Regions from separate parts of the Streptomyces sp. NPDC004126 genome, predicted to be linked through region 2. Evidence: riboswitches for the same ligand, from Rfam matches in the RefSeq annotation. Region 2 holds a riboswitch; each other region holds the start of a gene.
The links. Region 2 has a riboswitch for cobalamin ahead of ACQKM2_RS23725 (energy-coupling factor ABC transporter permease). Riboswitches for the same ligand answer to the same signal wherever they lie in the genome.
Positions count from the first base shown of each region.

Region 1: another riboswitch for cobalamin. It lies ahead of ACQKM2_RS17155 (ABC transporter substrate-binding protein); the one in region 2 lies ahead of ACQKM2_RS23725 (energy-coupling factor ABC transporter permease).
Region 3: another riboswitch for cobalamin. It lies ahead of ACQKM2_RS06880 (prenyltransferase/squalene oxidase repeat-containing protein); the one in region 2 lies ahead of ACQKM2_RS23725 (energy-coupling factor ABC transporter permease).

Region 1 covers NZ_JBNNPF010000016.1:19,734-24,325, reverse strand. Annotated here, with positions in the region: gene ACQKM2_RS17180 (GMC oxidoreductase) at 1-89, opposite strand, end outside; gene ACQKM2_RS17175 (DUF4232 domain-containing protein) at 226-684, opposite strand; tRNA gene ACQKM2_RS17170 (tRNA-Trp) at 815-891, shown strand; gene ACQKM2_RS17165 (hypothetical protein) at 1,000-1,764, shown strand; gene ACQKM2_RS17160 (tRNA(His) guanylyltransferase Thg1 family protein) at 1,804-2,580, shown strand; cobalamin riboswitch at 2,612-2,753, shown strand; gene ACQKM2_RS17155 (ABC transporter substrate-binding protein) at 2,789-3,778, shown strand; gene ACQKM2_RS17150 (FecCD family ABC transporter permease) at 3,775-4,592, shown strand, end outside.
Region 2 covers NZ_JBNNPF010000026.1:15,299-19,890, forward strand. Annotated here, with positions in the region: gene ACQKM2_RS23710 (SsgA family sporulation/cell division regulator) at 1-131, shown strand, start outside; gene ACQKM2_RS23715 (AMIN-like domain-containing (lipo)protein) at 225-737, shown strand; gene ACQKM2_RS23720 (flavodoxin family protein) at 765-1,484, opposite strand; cobalamin riboswitch at 1,601-1,799, shown strand; gene ACQKM2_RS23725 (energy-coupling factor ABC transporter permease) at 1,829-2,527, shown strand; gene ACQKM2_RS23730 (energy-coupling factor ABC transporter substrate-binding protein) at 2,527-2,904, shown strand; gene cbiQ (cobalt ECF transporter T component CbiQ) at 2,908-3,657, shown strand; gene ACQKM2_RS23740 (energy-coupling factor ABC transporter ATP-binding protein) at 3,648-4,478, shown strand; gene ACQKM2_RS23745 (PadR family transcriptional regulator) at 4,488-4,592, shown strand, end outside.
Region 3 covers NZ_JBNNPF010000005.1:61,676-66,267, reverse strand. Annotated here, with positions in the region: gene ACQKM2_RS06880 (prenyltransferase/squalene oxidase repeat-containing protein) at 1-1,971, opposite strand, end outside; cobalamin riboswitch at 2,115-2,250, opposite strand; cobalamin riboswitch at 2,330-2,463, shown strand; gene ACQKM2_RS06875 (hypothetical protein) at 2,561-3,973, shown strand; gene ACQKM2_RS06870 (DUF4430 domain-containing protein) at 4,207-4,592, opposite strand, start outside.

The DNA.
Region 1 (4,592 bases), on a different contig from region 2:
ATCGCCCCGAGAATAGAACCAGTTCCAGCGATGAATCCGCGACGGGAAACACCCCCGGATACCTTGCTGTGCAGGCTTTTGTCACTCATGTGACGTTCCTCACTCTCGACGGAGTGGGAACAAGTTCTACTGGCGAACGCCTGCTAAGTCACTACACGCGTCGCAGCAACTTCCGGCTGATTCCGTCCCCTTGACTCCACGCCCCGGGACGGCTCGGGACGTGGCTCAGGGCAGGCTCCAGTGCCCGACGTCGTCGCCCAGCCCCGCGTCCAGCGCGAACTGCACGGCCGCCAGAGCGGCGGCCTCCGGCACCCGGAAGGTCACGAAGCCCGAGGCCGAGTCCCCGGGGGCGAGGGTCACGGTGTCCGGCAGGCTCGGCCCCGCACCGGTCGCGGCGGCCGTCCCCGTGAACCGCTGCCCCGCGGTGTCGAGCAGGTGCGCGGCCGGCGCGGGGGAGTCCTCGTACGGCACCGACCCGGTGTTCTCCAGCCGCAGCTCCACCGCCACCAGCCGCTCGGAGCCGGCCCGGCCCGCGGGGTCGACGACCCGGGTCAGGGTCACGTCGAGCCGCTCCCCGGGCCGGTCCCCGTCGAGGGACACGGTCTCCCCGGACCCGTCGGGCCCGGCCCCGACGAGCAGCAGCAGGAGCAGGGGCCCCAGTAGACGCCCCGGACGGTGACGCACCACGCCTCCCGGCCTCGCCGATCCGCCCCCTCCCCGCCCACGATCCTCCGCCCACCCGGCTCCCGCCACCGGCGACGCGGAAAATGGATTGGATCTTCCGGCCGCTTCATGGCAGGGTGTGACCCACCGAAGGGGTATAGCTCAGCTGGTCAGAGCGCTGGTCTCCAAAACCAGATGTCGTAGGTTCGAATCCTGCTACCCCTGCCATGCCTGACCAGGCATTTCACGTAGAACGGGCTCCGGGAGGACTCTCCCGGAGCCCGTTTTTCTGCTGGGGCCGGGTGCCGTCGACGACAGCAGGGAGCGTCCTTTCCGATGACCTTGAGGCCCGCACGTCCTGAGCCGGACTTCAAGCCCGCTCTCGTCAAAGCGGTGTTCCGGGACGTGACGCCGATGCACGTGTCCCGGGCGGCCGCCCGGGCCGCCGCGTCGGTGACGCGGACCGTGGTGACGGAGATCATCGACGGCGCGATGAGAGCGGCGGCGGAGGAGGGCCGGAGGAAGCTGATCCCCCGGGACCTCGTCTCGGCGATCGGCCGGAACGTCGAGGTCGAGGTGGCGGGCGAGTGGTACCGGCACAGCCCGACGTTTCACGGCCTGACCGGCGAGACGTACGACGCCGAGGGTGTCCTCGTGCCCTCTCCCAAGCGCAGCAGGTCGCGCAGACCGAGCGCTGTCGTCGGTGCCCACAGGTTCGAGGCCGGGGTCAGGAAGCTGCTGCGGAGCCGAGGGGCGGCGGCAGTCCCGGCGATGGTCCGCGACCTGGACGGAATGGCGAGCGTGTTCATGGCGGACCTCGCCCGGGACGCGGCCATGGTCGTCCGTGAGGGCGGGATCAAGCGGTTCGGCACGGTCACCCTGGTGATGCCGGGCGAGCAGGCAGCGCTCCCGCCGCTGCCGGAATCCCTCCGCGCCCTGTCCGTCCGCACCGGCGACGCGCGGACCATCGGCGGGGACGACGTCCTCGCCGCCACCACGATCCAGTTGTTCGGCGCCATCAGGGAGCGAGCCCTCAGCGAGGCTACAGCGACAGTGCCAGTGACGGGGAGCGCTTCGCCGGCTGAGCGGGTGCGGCGGTAATTCCGAGTGGCCCTCCAACGTGCCCCGGTACCCTGTGGCATGAGCGACACGACCGCACTCGGCGACCGCATGAAACGGTACGAGGCCGCGCACCGGGCTGTGCTGCCCCGCCGCACCTACACGATCCTGCGCCTCGACGGACGCGCCTTCCACACCTACCTGCGGGACGCGGACAAGCCGTTCGACCTGGGCTTCGTCAAGGACATGGCCGCCGTCACCGAGGCGCTCTGTGCCGAGGTCAGCGGCACGGCCTTCGCCTACCACCAGTCCGACGAGATCAGCCTGCTGCTCACCGACTTCGCCAGTCAGGGCTCCGAGCCCTGGTTCGGCGGTGTCGTCGCCAAGCAGCTGTCGGTGTCGGCGTCGCTGGCCACCGCGGTCCTGGGCGAGCGCCGGCCCGGCCGGCGGGCCCTCTTCGACGCGCGGGTCTTCACCCTGTCCGACCCCGTCGAGGTCGCCAACTACTTCGTCTGGCGGCAGCGCGACGCGGTCCGCAACTCGATCTCCATGGCCGCCCAGGCGCACTTCTCCCACAAGCGGCTGCACCGCATGTCCACCGGTGCCATGCAGGAACTGCTGTGGTCGGAGGCGCAGGTGAACTGGAACGACTACCCGGCCGCCTGCAAGCGCGGCCAGGTGGCCGTGCGGGCGAGCGGGGAGCGGGCCGTCGAGTACACCGACAAGCGGTCCGGCGAAACCGTGCGGACGACGGCGCTCCGGTCCTGGTGGGAGGTCGGGGGCGCCGACCACTTCACGGCCGAGCCGGGCGGATGGCTCGCGCGGTGGATCCCGGCGATGCCGGCCCTGACGGGCTGAACGGCCCACCCGTGGGCGCAAAGACCGCATCTGGCAGACTTGGCCGGGTTGTCCCGGCGGTGCAGGACAGGAAACCGGTGTGAATCCGGTGCGGTCCCGCCACTGTGACCGGCCGCCGCGTGCACGCGCGCGGGGGCCGGGAGTCAGACACTGACGCACCGCCTCTTCACTTCGACCGGGGACGAGGATCCCCCGGAGAGGCCTCACCATGTCGCGTGTCCGCGCCGCCGTGCGCTCCTTCCTGCGCTTCGCGCTTGTCGTGCCGCTCGCCGCCTGCGGCGGGCCCGCCGGGGCCGAGCGGTCCGCCGCCGGGGCGCAGGCCGCGCCCGGATTCCCGTACACCGTCACCAACTGCGGTGTCAGCAGCACCTACCAGGCGCCGCCCGAGCGGGCCGTCACCATGAACCAGCACGCCACCGAGATCATGCTGGCCCTCGGGCTGCAGGACCGGATGGCCGGGACCGCCTACCTCGACGACTCCGTGCTGCCCGCCTACCGGCCCGCCTACGACAAGATCAAGGTGCTGGCGAAGGAGTACCCCTCGAAGGAGGTCCTCCTCGGCGCCAACCCCGACTTCGTGTACGGCGGTTACGCCAGCGCCTTCGACAAGGGGCAGGGCAGGGACCGCCAGACGCTGGCCAAGGCCGGCATCGGGTCACGGCTGAGCGTGGAGTACTGCACCCAGGGCCCGGTCGGGCTCGAACAGCTGAAGACCGAGATCACCGAGGTCGCCCGGACCTTCGGCGTGCCCGAGCGCGGCGAGGAGCTCGTCCGGGAGGAGCAGCGGCGCGTCGACGCCGTCACCGCACGGGTGAAGGACCGGGCCCGTCCGTCCGTCTTCGTCTACGACTCCGGAGAGGCCTCCGCCTTCACCTCGGGAGGCAACGGCATCGGCAACGAGATCGTCTCCCTCGCCGGGGGCGCGAACGTGTTCGGCGACCTCAAGGACACCTTCGGCGACGTGCCGTGGGAGAAGGTCATCGAGCGGGCTCCCGAGGTCGTGCTGATCTACGACTACGGCGGCACCACCGTGGAGGCCAAGAAGCAGCGGCTGTTGAACGACCCCGCGCTGGCGGAGGTTCCCGCCGTCAAGAACCGGCGGTTCGCCGTGCTGCCCCTCTCCTCCGCCGTGCTCGGCGTGCGCGTCGCCGACGCCGTCGAGTCCCTCGGCCGCCAGCTGCACCCCGACACCCCGTGAGGCGGGGGCTCTCGCTGGTGGTGCTCGCCGCCGCGCTCGCCGTCTCGATGGTGGCGGGGCTGGCGCTGGGGCCCGTACGGATCCCGCCCGGCCAGGTCCTCGACACCGTCCTCGGCGGCCCGGGCACGCCCGGGGCCTTCGCCTCCATCGTGTGGGACGTGCGGATGCCGCGCGTCCTGCTCGGAGCCGTCGTCGGGGCCGGACTGGCCGTGACCGGGGCCGTGCTCCAGGCCCTCGTGCGCAACCCGCTCGCCGACCCCTTCCTGCTCGGGGCCTCCTCCGGGGCATCGACCGGAGCGGTGCTGGTCATCGTGTCCGGTTCGAGCGCCGCCGCGGCCGCGGGCGGAGTCGGGCTGCCGGCCGCCGCGTTCGCCGGTTCCACGGCCGCCCTCGTCGCCGTCTACGCCCTGGCCCGCCGCGGCGGCACCATGACCACCGGCCGGCTGATCCTGGCCGGGGTCGCCGTCCAGTACATCCTCTCCGCGCTGACCAGCCTGGTCCTCGTCCTGTCCGCGAAACCCGACCAGCTGCGCACCGCCCTGTTCTGGACCCTCGGCGGCCTCGGCGGAGCCCGCTGGGACGAACTCGCCCTGCCGGCCGCCGCGCTGCTCGCCGGTACCGCCCTGCTCACCGCCCTGGCCCGGCCGCTGGACCTGCTGCTCGCGGGGGAGGAGGGCGCGCGCACCCTCGGCCTGGACACCGGCCGCTTCCGGGCGGCCGTGTTCGTGCTCGCCTCCCTCGTCATCGGGGTGCTCGTCGCCTACAGCGGGGCGATCGGCTTCGTCGGCCTGATGGTCCCGCACGCCGCCCGGAT
Region 2 (4,592 bases):
GCTGCGTGGTCTCCGCCCGCGCCAAGGACGTGCGCGAGCTGTGCCGGCGGATGACCGAGCTGGTGCCGCGCGGGCAGGAACACCGCCACTACGACCTGGACGCCCAGCTGAGCGCGCTGCTGACCTTCTGACGCGGCGGGCACCTCCCGTGGAACCGGTCGCGGCCCGGCGCTGTCTTATGAGATGACAGGCAAGTCCCCGTCTCACGGAACCGGGGAGACATCATGCGTCACCCGCACCGCCGCCGGATCGTGGCCCTCGCCACGGGTGCCCTGCTCACCGCCGGGATCGCGCTCTCCGCGTCGCCGGCCTCCGCAGCCACCACGACCACCCGCACCCAGACGCCGCTCGTCGTCAATGCCCGCTGGGGCGGGCACTGCACGTACGACCGGTTCGTCATCGACCTCCAGGGCTACGTGCCCCCGGTCACCGTCACTCCCGTGTCGGAGCTCGTCTACGACGGCTCGGGACAGCCCGTGCCGCTGGCCGGGAAGTACTTCCTGGAGATCCGCCTGCACCCGGCCGCAGGGCACAACGACGCCGGGCAGAACGTCTACCAGGGGCCCAGGCTCCAGAAGATCTACCTCAGCAAGCTCAAGGGCATGGCCATGACCGGCGACTACGAGGGGTACGTGACCTTCGGCGCCGCCTTCGACACCAAGCCGACCTGGAACACCTCCGTCCTGCACTCGCCCGAGCGGCTCGTACTGGACTTCCCGCACCCCAACACCTGCTGACCCGCTGACGGCCCCGGAGCCGCCCGGCTAGCGGTGTTCGGGGTTGGGGAAGTCGAAACGGCAGCCGGCGTCCCACAGGGAACGCTGGTTGCCGTGGGCCGGCACGCCTCCGGCGCGCTTGAGGAGCGCCGCCAGGTGCATCAGGTTCCACGACATGAACGTGGTGTTCCGGTTGGTGAAGTCGTTCTCCGGGCCGCCCGAGCCCGGGTCCAGGTAGGAGGGGCCGGGGCCGGCCTCGCCGATCCAGCCCGCGTCGGCCTGGGGCGGGATCGCGTAGCCGAGGTGCTGGAGGCTGTAGAGGACGTTCATGGCGCAGTGCTTGACGCCGTCCTCGTTCCCCGTGATCAGCGCTCCGCCGACGCGCCCGTAGTAGGCGTACTGCCCCTGCTCGTTCAGCAGGGAGGAGCAGGCGTAGAGCCGCTCGATGACCTGCTTCATGACGGAGCTGTTGTCGCCGAGCCAGATGGGGCCGCACAGCACCAGGATGTCGGCGTCCATGATCTGGCTGTACAGGACCGGCCACTGGTCGCTCTCCCAGCCGTGGTCGGTCATGTCCGGCCAGACGCCGGTGGCGATGTCGTGGTCGACCGCGCGGATCAGCGAGGTGCGCGCGCCGGCCGATTCCATGACGGCCCGGCTCCGCGCGATCAGGCCCTCGGTGTTGCTGGTCTCGGGAGAGCGTTTGAGGGTGCAGTTCACGTAGACGGCGGAGAGGTCCTCGTACCGGGGGCTGTCGTCGGCGGCCATGCCCTCCACCGTGCCGGGCGCCCGGCGGCCCGGCCAGCGGGCCTGGCCCGTACGGGTGCGCCGGGGGGCGGCCGGGTGGCCGGATCGGTCCGGCTTGTGACGGTCCGTGCGGGCGACTAGGGTCGTCTGGCCTTGGTGTTCGGGAAACCGGTGGGAAACCGGTGCGGCCCTCGCCACTGTGATCGGGAAGTCCGGCTCCACTCTCCACCGCGGGAAGCCACTGGGCCCGCGCGGGAGACCGCACGGTCCCGGGAAGGCGGAGCCAGGGCATCAGTACCCGTGAGCCAGGAGACCGGCCGGGGCGCGTCGTCCATCCACGAGGTGCTGGAGAGGTCTCCCAACCCATGCATATAGCCGAGGGGTTCCTGCCCCCCTTGCACGCGGCCGCCTGGGGCGCCGCGTCCGCCCCCTTCGTCGTCCACGGGGTCCGCGCGCTGACCCGCGAGGTGAAGGCGAACCCGGAGAGCACGCTGCTGCTCGGGGCGTCCGGCGCGTTCACGTTCGTCCTGTCCGCCCTGAAGATCCCTTCGGTGACGGGCAGTTGTTCGCACCCGACGGGCACGGGGCTCGGGGCCATCCTCTTCCGGCCGCCGATCATGGCGGTGCTCGGCACGATCACCCTCCTCTTCCAGGCGCTGCTGCTGGCCCACGGCGGACTGACCACGCTGGGCGCCAACGTCTTCTCGATGGCCATCGCCGGGCCCTGGGCCGGCTACGGGGTCTACCGACTGCTGCGGAAGTCCGGCGCGCCGCTGATGGTGACCGTCTTCTTCGGCGCGTTCTTCGCCGACCTGGTCACCTACTGCGTCACCTCCGTCCAGCTGGCGCTGGCCTTCCCCGACCCGGCGAGCGGCTTCCTGGGCTCCCTGGAGAAGTTCGCGGGCATCTTCGCCCTCACCCAGATCCCGCTCGCCGTCAGCGAGGGGCTGCTGACCGTGCTCGTGATGCGGCTGCTGATGCAGTCCAGCAAGTCGGACCTGGTCCGGCTCGGGGTCGCGAAGCTGACCGGCGGCAGGCAGGCGAAGCCGGAGGCGGCCCTCTGATGAGCAGGAACGCGAAGATCAACACCCTGCTGCTGCTCCTGGTGGCGGCGCTGGCCGTAATCCCGCTCGCGCTGGGCCTCGGCGACGGCAAGGAGGAGCCGTTCGCCGGCGCCGACGCGCAGGCCGAGGCGGCCATCACCGAGCTGAAGCCGGACTACGAGCCCTGGTTCGCCCCGCTGTACGAGCCCCCGTCGGGCGAGGTCGAGTCGGCGCTGTTCGCCCTCCAGGCGGCGCTCGGGGCGGGCGTGCTCGCCTACTACTTCGGCGTCCGCAAGGGCCGCCGCCAGGGCGCGGCGCAGGCCCTCGCCGAGGCCGCGGCATCCGGGGCCCCGCAGGACGCCGAGGACGGGCGGACCCGCCCGACCCCGGAGTCGTAGGCGGTGCTGCCGATCGACGTGGCGGCGCACTCCAGCCGCTGGCGGGGCCGCCACCCCCTGGAGAAGGCCCTGCTGGGGCTCGGGCTCACCGTCACCGCGGTGTGCCTGCCGCCCTGGCCGGGCGGGCCGCTGGTGGCCGCCGCGACCCTGGCCGTGCTGCTCGGGCCGGCCGGCGTGGCCGGGCGGCAGCTGTGGCGGGCCTTCCGGGTCCCGCTGGGCTTCTGCGTGACCGGTGCGCTGCCGCTGCTGGTGTCGGTGGGCGGCCCGGACGGGTTCCTCGCCCTGGCCCCGGACGGGCCCCGGCACGCGGCGGAGCTGCTGCTGCGCACCTCGGCGGCCTCGCTCGGGGTGCTGCTGTTCGCCTTCACGACACCGGTCTCGGACGTGCTGCCGCGGCTGGTGCGGGCCGGGGTGCCGGCGCCGGTGGTGGACGTGGCCCTGGTGATGTACCGGATCGGCTTCCTGCTGCTGGACTCGATGGCCCAGGTCCGGCGGGCCCAGGCGGCCCGGCTCGGGCAGGCGGGCCGGGCGGCGGTGTGGCGTTCGCTGGCCGGGCTCGCGGCGACCTCGTTCGTCCGGGCCTTCGACCGCGCGGCCCGGCTCCAGGAGGGGCTGGCGGGGCGCGGTTACGACGGCGCGCTGCGGGTGCTGGTGCCCGACGCGGCGCTGTCCTGGCGGTTCCTGACGGGGTCCGCCGCCCTGCTGACCGCCGTGGTCGCGGGGACCCTCGTACTGAAGGAGCTGTGGCTGTGACCCCGTTGGTGGAGCTGGTCGGCGCGGGGTACGCGTACGAGGACGGCCCGGCCGTGCTGTCGGGGGTGGACTTCGGCATCGCCGAGGGCCGCGCGCTGGTGCTGCTCGGCCGCAACGGCAGCGGCAAGACCACGCTGATGCGGCTGCTGAGCGGGGGCCTGCGGCCCGGCCCGGGGACGCTGCGGCTCGGCGGCGCCGAGGTGGCGTACGACCGCAAGGGCCTGGTCCGGCTGCGCACCTCGGTGCAGCTGGTGGTGCAGGACCCGGACGACCAGCTCTTCGCGGCCTCCGTGGAGCAGGACGTGTCCTTCGGGCCGATGAACCTGGGGCTGCCGGCGGCGGAGGTCCGCGAGCGGGTGGACGCCGCGCTGGCCGCGCTGGACATCACCGCGCTGCGGGACCGGCCGACGCACCTGCTGTCGTACGGGCAGCGCAAGCGCGCGGCGATCGCGGGCGCGGTGGCGATGGCCCCGCGGGTGCTGATCCTGGACGAGCCCACCGCCGGGCTCGACCCGGACGGGCAGGAGCGCCTCCTGGACGTCCTCGCGGGGCTGCGCGCGGCCGGCACCACGGTGGTCATGGCCACCCACGACGTGGACCTCGCGGTGCGCTGGGCCGACGACGCGGCCGTGCTGACCCCGTCGGGGATCCGCACGGGTCCGGCCGCCGAGCTGCTCGCGGACCCGGAGCTGCTCGCGTCGGCGGGGCTGCGGTCGGCCTGGGCGCCGGTGGTCGGCGCGTTCCTGCGGGCGCGCGGGGTGCTGGCGGACGGGGCGCCGGGGCCGCGGACCCCGGAGGAGCTCGCGGCACTGGGCTCCTAGGATGGCCGCATGTCGCTGCCGCACGCCATCCTCACCGCCCTGATGGAGAAGCCCTCGTCGGGGCTGGAGCTGACCCGGCGGTTCGACAAGTCGATCGGCTACTTCTGGTCCTCG
Region 3 (4,592 bases), on a different contig from region 2:
GACACCGAGGGACTGGGAGAAGACCGAGGTGGCGTACGTGTAGTTGCCCTTGGCCGCGCACTGCCGGGGGGTGTCGGTCTTCGTGGTGCAGGTGCCCTGGGCGAGGGCCGCGATCAGGTCGTGGCCGCCGAAGGCGCGCGGGTCGCGGCCGACCGCCTCCGCGAGCAGGGCGGTCTTGCCGATGGAGCCGCCGCCGGCGTACTTGGTGCCGATCAGGGTGTAGGCGTCGATGGTGCGGCCCTTGCCGTCTTTGCCGCCCTTGTCGAGGAAGTCGACGATGTCGCGCAGGGTGGCGTCGTTGCCGCCCGTGGCCGCCAGCGCGTAGGCGCCGTCGATGGTCATTCCGTAGTCGGCGAAGCCGGGGCTGCTCTCGTAGTAGCGGCCCTGGATCAGCTGCTTGGGAGCGGTGAGGTAGGCCACGGCCTTCTTCAGGTCCGGGCCGTCACCGGCCGGGGGCGTGGTCGGGGGGTCGCTCTTCTTGGTGGTGAGGGCGACGAGGTCGCTCTTGGCAGCGGCGACGGCAACGGGCGCCGTGGCGAAGAGCCGCGATTCCGTGTCGTCCTCTTCGAAGCCGAAGCCGCCCGCGGGGAACTGGTGGCGCGAGAGCCAGGAGAGGCCGGCGTCGGCGAAGGCGTCGTCGCCGAGTGCACGAAGGGCCTGGGCGGCCCAGGCGGTGGAGGCGGGACTGCCGGTTGTCATGTAGGAGGCGGAGGGCCAGGCACCGGTCGCCAGCTGGGACTTCTTGAGGTAGCCGCGGGCCTTCTGGACAGCGGCGTCGTGGCCGCCGGCCCGCCTGAGGGCCAGGGTGATCAGACCGGTGGAGTTGGCGTCGCTGTCGCACCTGCCGCCGGTGCGGATGAGGATGCCGGTGAATCCGCCGTCCTCGCACTGCAGGCCGGTCAGCCGGTTCACGGCGTCGGCGGGCGGGGTGACGCCGCCGTTCAGCAGGGCGATGACGGCCATGGCCTGGGCGTCGGACTGGCCGGTGGTGCGGAAGTCGCCCTTGGTGAGGCAGCCGTCGACCGGGGCGCCGTCGCCGGCGTTCCGGGGGCAGACGTACTTCACGAGATCCCCGAGCAGGTCGTGTCCGCCGAAGGCGCGGGGGTCCTTGCCGGTGGCTTCGGCGACCAGTGCGAGGCGCGCGGCGGCGGTGGCGTCGGGGATGCCGTCCTTGCCGGCCGGGTAGGCGTACGCGTCCGTCTGAGCGGGAGCGGCCAGGAAGTCGGCCGCCTTCTTCGCCGCCGGGCTCTTCGGGTCGGCGGACACCAGGGCGAAGACCGCCTCGGTGGTGAGGAAGTGGTTCGCGGTGGTGGCACCGTCGTCGACGACGCGTTCCCCGTCCGTCAGCTTTCCGGTGATCCAGCGGATCGCGGCGGGCGCGTCGACCTTCCCTGCGGGCACGGTGGGCGGAGCCGTGGGAACGGTCGGATCGGGGGTGGTCCCGCCTCCGGCCCGCACCTCGTCGGGGGAGAACGAGGGCTTGCCGGAGGTGCCGCCGACGTCCGTGCCGCCGAACACCCAGGCGTCCACGTCGCCGGGCTTCGGCGTGCGCGCCATCGCGCCGAGGGGGCTGTAGGTCCAGTTCTTCTCACCGGGGGAGGCGATCCAGTACGACCAGTAGGCGGTGGCCTGGGGGGTGAGGACGCAGTCCTCCTTGTCCGGCGTGGGGTATTGGGTCCCGGTGCCCTTGCCGATGCGGCAGATGAACCCGTCGCCGTCGTGGACGGTGCCCACGGTGGTGAAGCCGCCGGTGTGCAGCAGCTCGTACCCGGTGGTGGGCGTGGTGTCACAGCCACGCTCGACCTTGCCGCCGAAGGGACCGAAGTCGACCGCGACGATGGCGCCCGTGGTGGCGGTGCACTGCTCGATCGGATCGGCCGAGGCGGGAGCCGTCCCGCCCACGAAAGCCACGCTCGCGGCGAAGGTCAGGAGCGCCGCCGACATGAGCGACAGCAGTCCCTTGCTGCGCATGCGTTGCTGTGATCGCTCTGCGGTCCCCACCACGGCCCCTCGTGTCGGCCGGGCGGACCTGTGCGTGGCAAAAGGTCTTCCGAAGGCATGACGCCATGGGGAAGCCGTTCGAACCACGCCGTAGTCCGCGACGGCGTTTCTCGCTGCAAAAACCTGGCTCCAGGCATTCCGACTCGCCCGGACGGTGCCGGGCCTACGGTTGCGGGTCAGCGCCGGATTTCGACCGGCTTCCCCTGGAACTGAGTGCTTATCAGTCGGAGTGGACCACGCTGATAAAGACAGCGTCAAGGTGGTCTGCGTCTCACGCGTCACCGGCCCCGGTCCGCGCGACCGCCCGCCGCATTCGTCGCTGGCGGACCTGTGATCGCTCGGGTAGCGTCCTGGGCTGCCACATGGGGGAACCCGGTGTGAATCCGGGGCTGACGCGCAGCGGTGTGGGACGGCAGGGGGCCGTTCACGAGCCCGAATGCCCGTGCGGCGAGGCAATTCACCAGCCGTACCACGCGTTCGGACGGCGGCCACCGTGCTCCGGGCTGCCCGCTCGCAGGAGCATCGGTCAGGTCGGCGTCCCTCATTCCAGGAGCAGGCCATGTCCCGTCCCCGTACCTCCCGCCGTTCTGCGCTCGCGGTGCCCGCCGCGCTCGGCGCCCTCGTTCTCACCGCGCTGCCGGCCTTCGCCACGTCGTCGCCCGCGCAGATCGCCACGTCCAGGACCAATGGTGTGGCATATCTCAAGTCCCTTCAGGCAGCGGACGGTTCGTATGCCGGCGCCGGCCTGTCGAACGAGTGGGCGTTCACCGCTTTCGCCGCCGCCGGCACGGCCGTCGTCGACGTCTACCCGGGCGGCGACACGACGAAGAACGCGCGGACCGTCTACCGCAACCTGCTGTCGACGGCGGGCTGGCCGCAGGCCTCCCCGGTCGTCACCGACTACGAACGCGGCACGCTGAACGCCTACGCCGCGGGCATCGACCCGGCCCGCGTCTCGGCCTCCCGCAACCTCATCGCGAACGTCTACTCCTACTGGCAGACGGCCGAGGCGGGCTACTTCGGTCCGTCGGGGAACTTCAACGGCACGGTCTTCGCGGCCCTTTCGCTGGGCGGCGCCAAGACGCAGGGCGGCGCGCAGCGCGTCCCGCAGGCGCTGACCGACTCCATGGTCACCCGCATCCGCGCCAACCAGCACGTGGACGGCGGCTGGACCTTCAACAAGGCCGAGGGCAACCCCACCGTCCTGAACTCCGCGAGCGACGTCGACATGACGGGCGCCGCCATGGCCGCGCTGTGCGTCTCCGGGGTCCCGAACACCGACACCGACGTCGTCCAGGCGAAGAACTTCCTCAAGAGCACCCTCGTCCCGGGCACCGGTGCGTTCAACTCCCTGTACGGGGTCAACACCAGCTCCAACGGCTGGGGCGTCGCGGGTCTGAACGCCTGCGGATTCAACCCGCAGACCGGCGACTTCCTCACCGGCAGCGGCAAGACCCCGATCGACTTCCTGATCGCCAACCAGTACAACCCGGCCGGCGGCTTCAAGTACAAGCCCTCCGACACCACCCCCTCGGCCTACTCTTCGATCGACGCGCTGCGCGCGGTCGCGGGCGGCGGTTTCACCACCGCCCCGCCGGTCCCGGTCACCCCGGGCGCCCCGCAGTGGGTCGCCCAGTCGACCTTCACCTCCGGGACCGCGACGAAGCTGGCACTGACGGTCGACGACGGCGCCGGAAACCTGAAGGTCTGCTCGGTGGCCTTCACGCCGACGGGTACGACCACCACCCTCGGCGACGTCCTGGCCGCCGCGACCAGCGCGGCCACGCCCTCGGGCTGCGTCACGGCCGTGACCCCGTCCTCCGGCACGGGAACCATCACCAGTGTCAACGGCAAGGCCAACAGCGGCTCGAACACCTGGAAGGTCAGCGTCGACGGCTCCTCCTTCGCCGGGGCGCTCCGCGAGAAGGTCATCAACGTGGGCGACACCATCGCACTGCGGTGGGGCGCCTGACCATCCGGTGGCGGTGGGGGTTGCAAGGTTCCGACGGACGCTCCCACGACCGTTCCCCAGACGGCCAAGGGCCTGCTCAGCGGCTTGGAAGCCGCAGTAGAGCAGGCCCACCGAGTGATCGGAAGGCAGGCGGAAGCACCCTCCCGTGCTTCTGGCGGCCGTCAGCGCAGCCGTTAGGAGGTCCGGGGGAGCGCATACAGCGTGGATGCCCACCGCGCTTCCGTCGGGGTGGACTAGAACGACGTCCAGGTGAAGGCGACCTGGTCGCCCGCGTTGAGCTTGAACTGGCAGCCACCGACGGGGGTGGGAGTGCCGTTGACGGAGATGCTCCAGTAGGCGGAGCCGCCTCCGCTGACGTTCTTGATGGTGTCGACGGAGTAGTCGTCGAAGGACGCGTACCAAGTACCGTCCCAGCCGAAGTAGTTCAGGCGGGCAGCATCGTCGAGCGCCGCGGTCGGAGTGGGAACCTTGGACGGGTTGGCACCGCCGTTGGTGCCGTCGCACTTGTGGGTGCCTCCGGTCGCCGTGGAGACGTCGTGCCCCTTGGTCTTGATCTTGCCCTTGAACAGCAGTCCGTTGGGGCCCTGGACGGTGAGGTCGACCTTGACGGCCGCGTTCG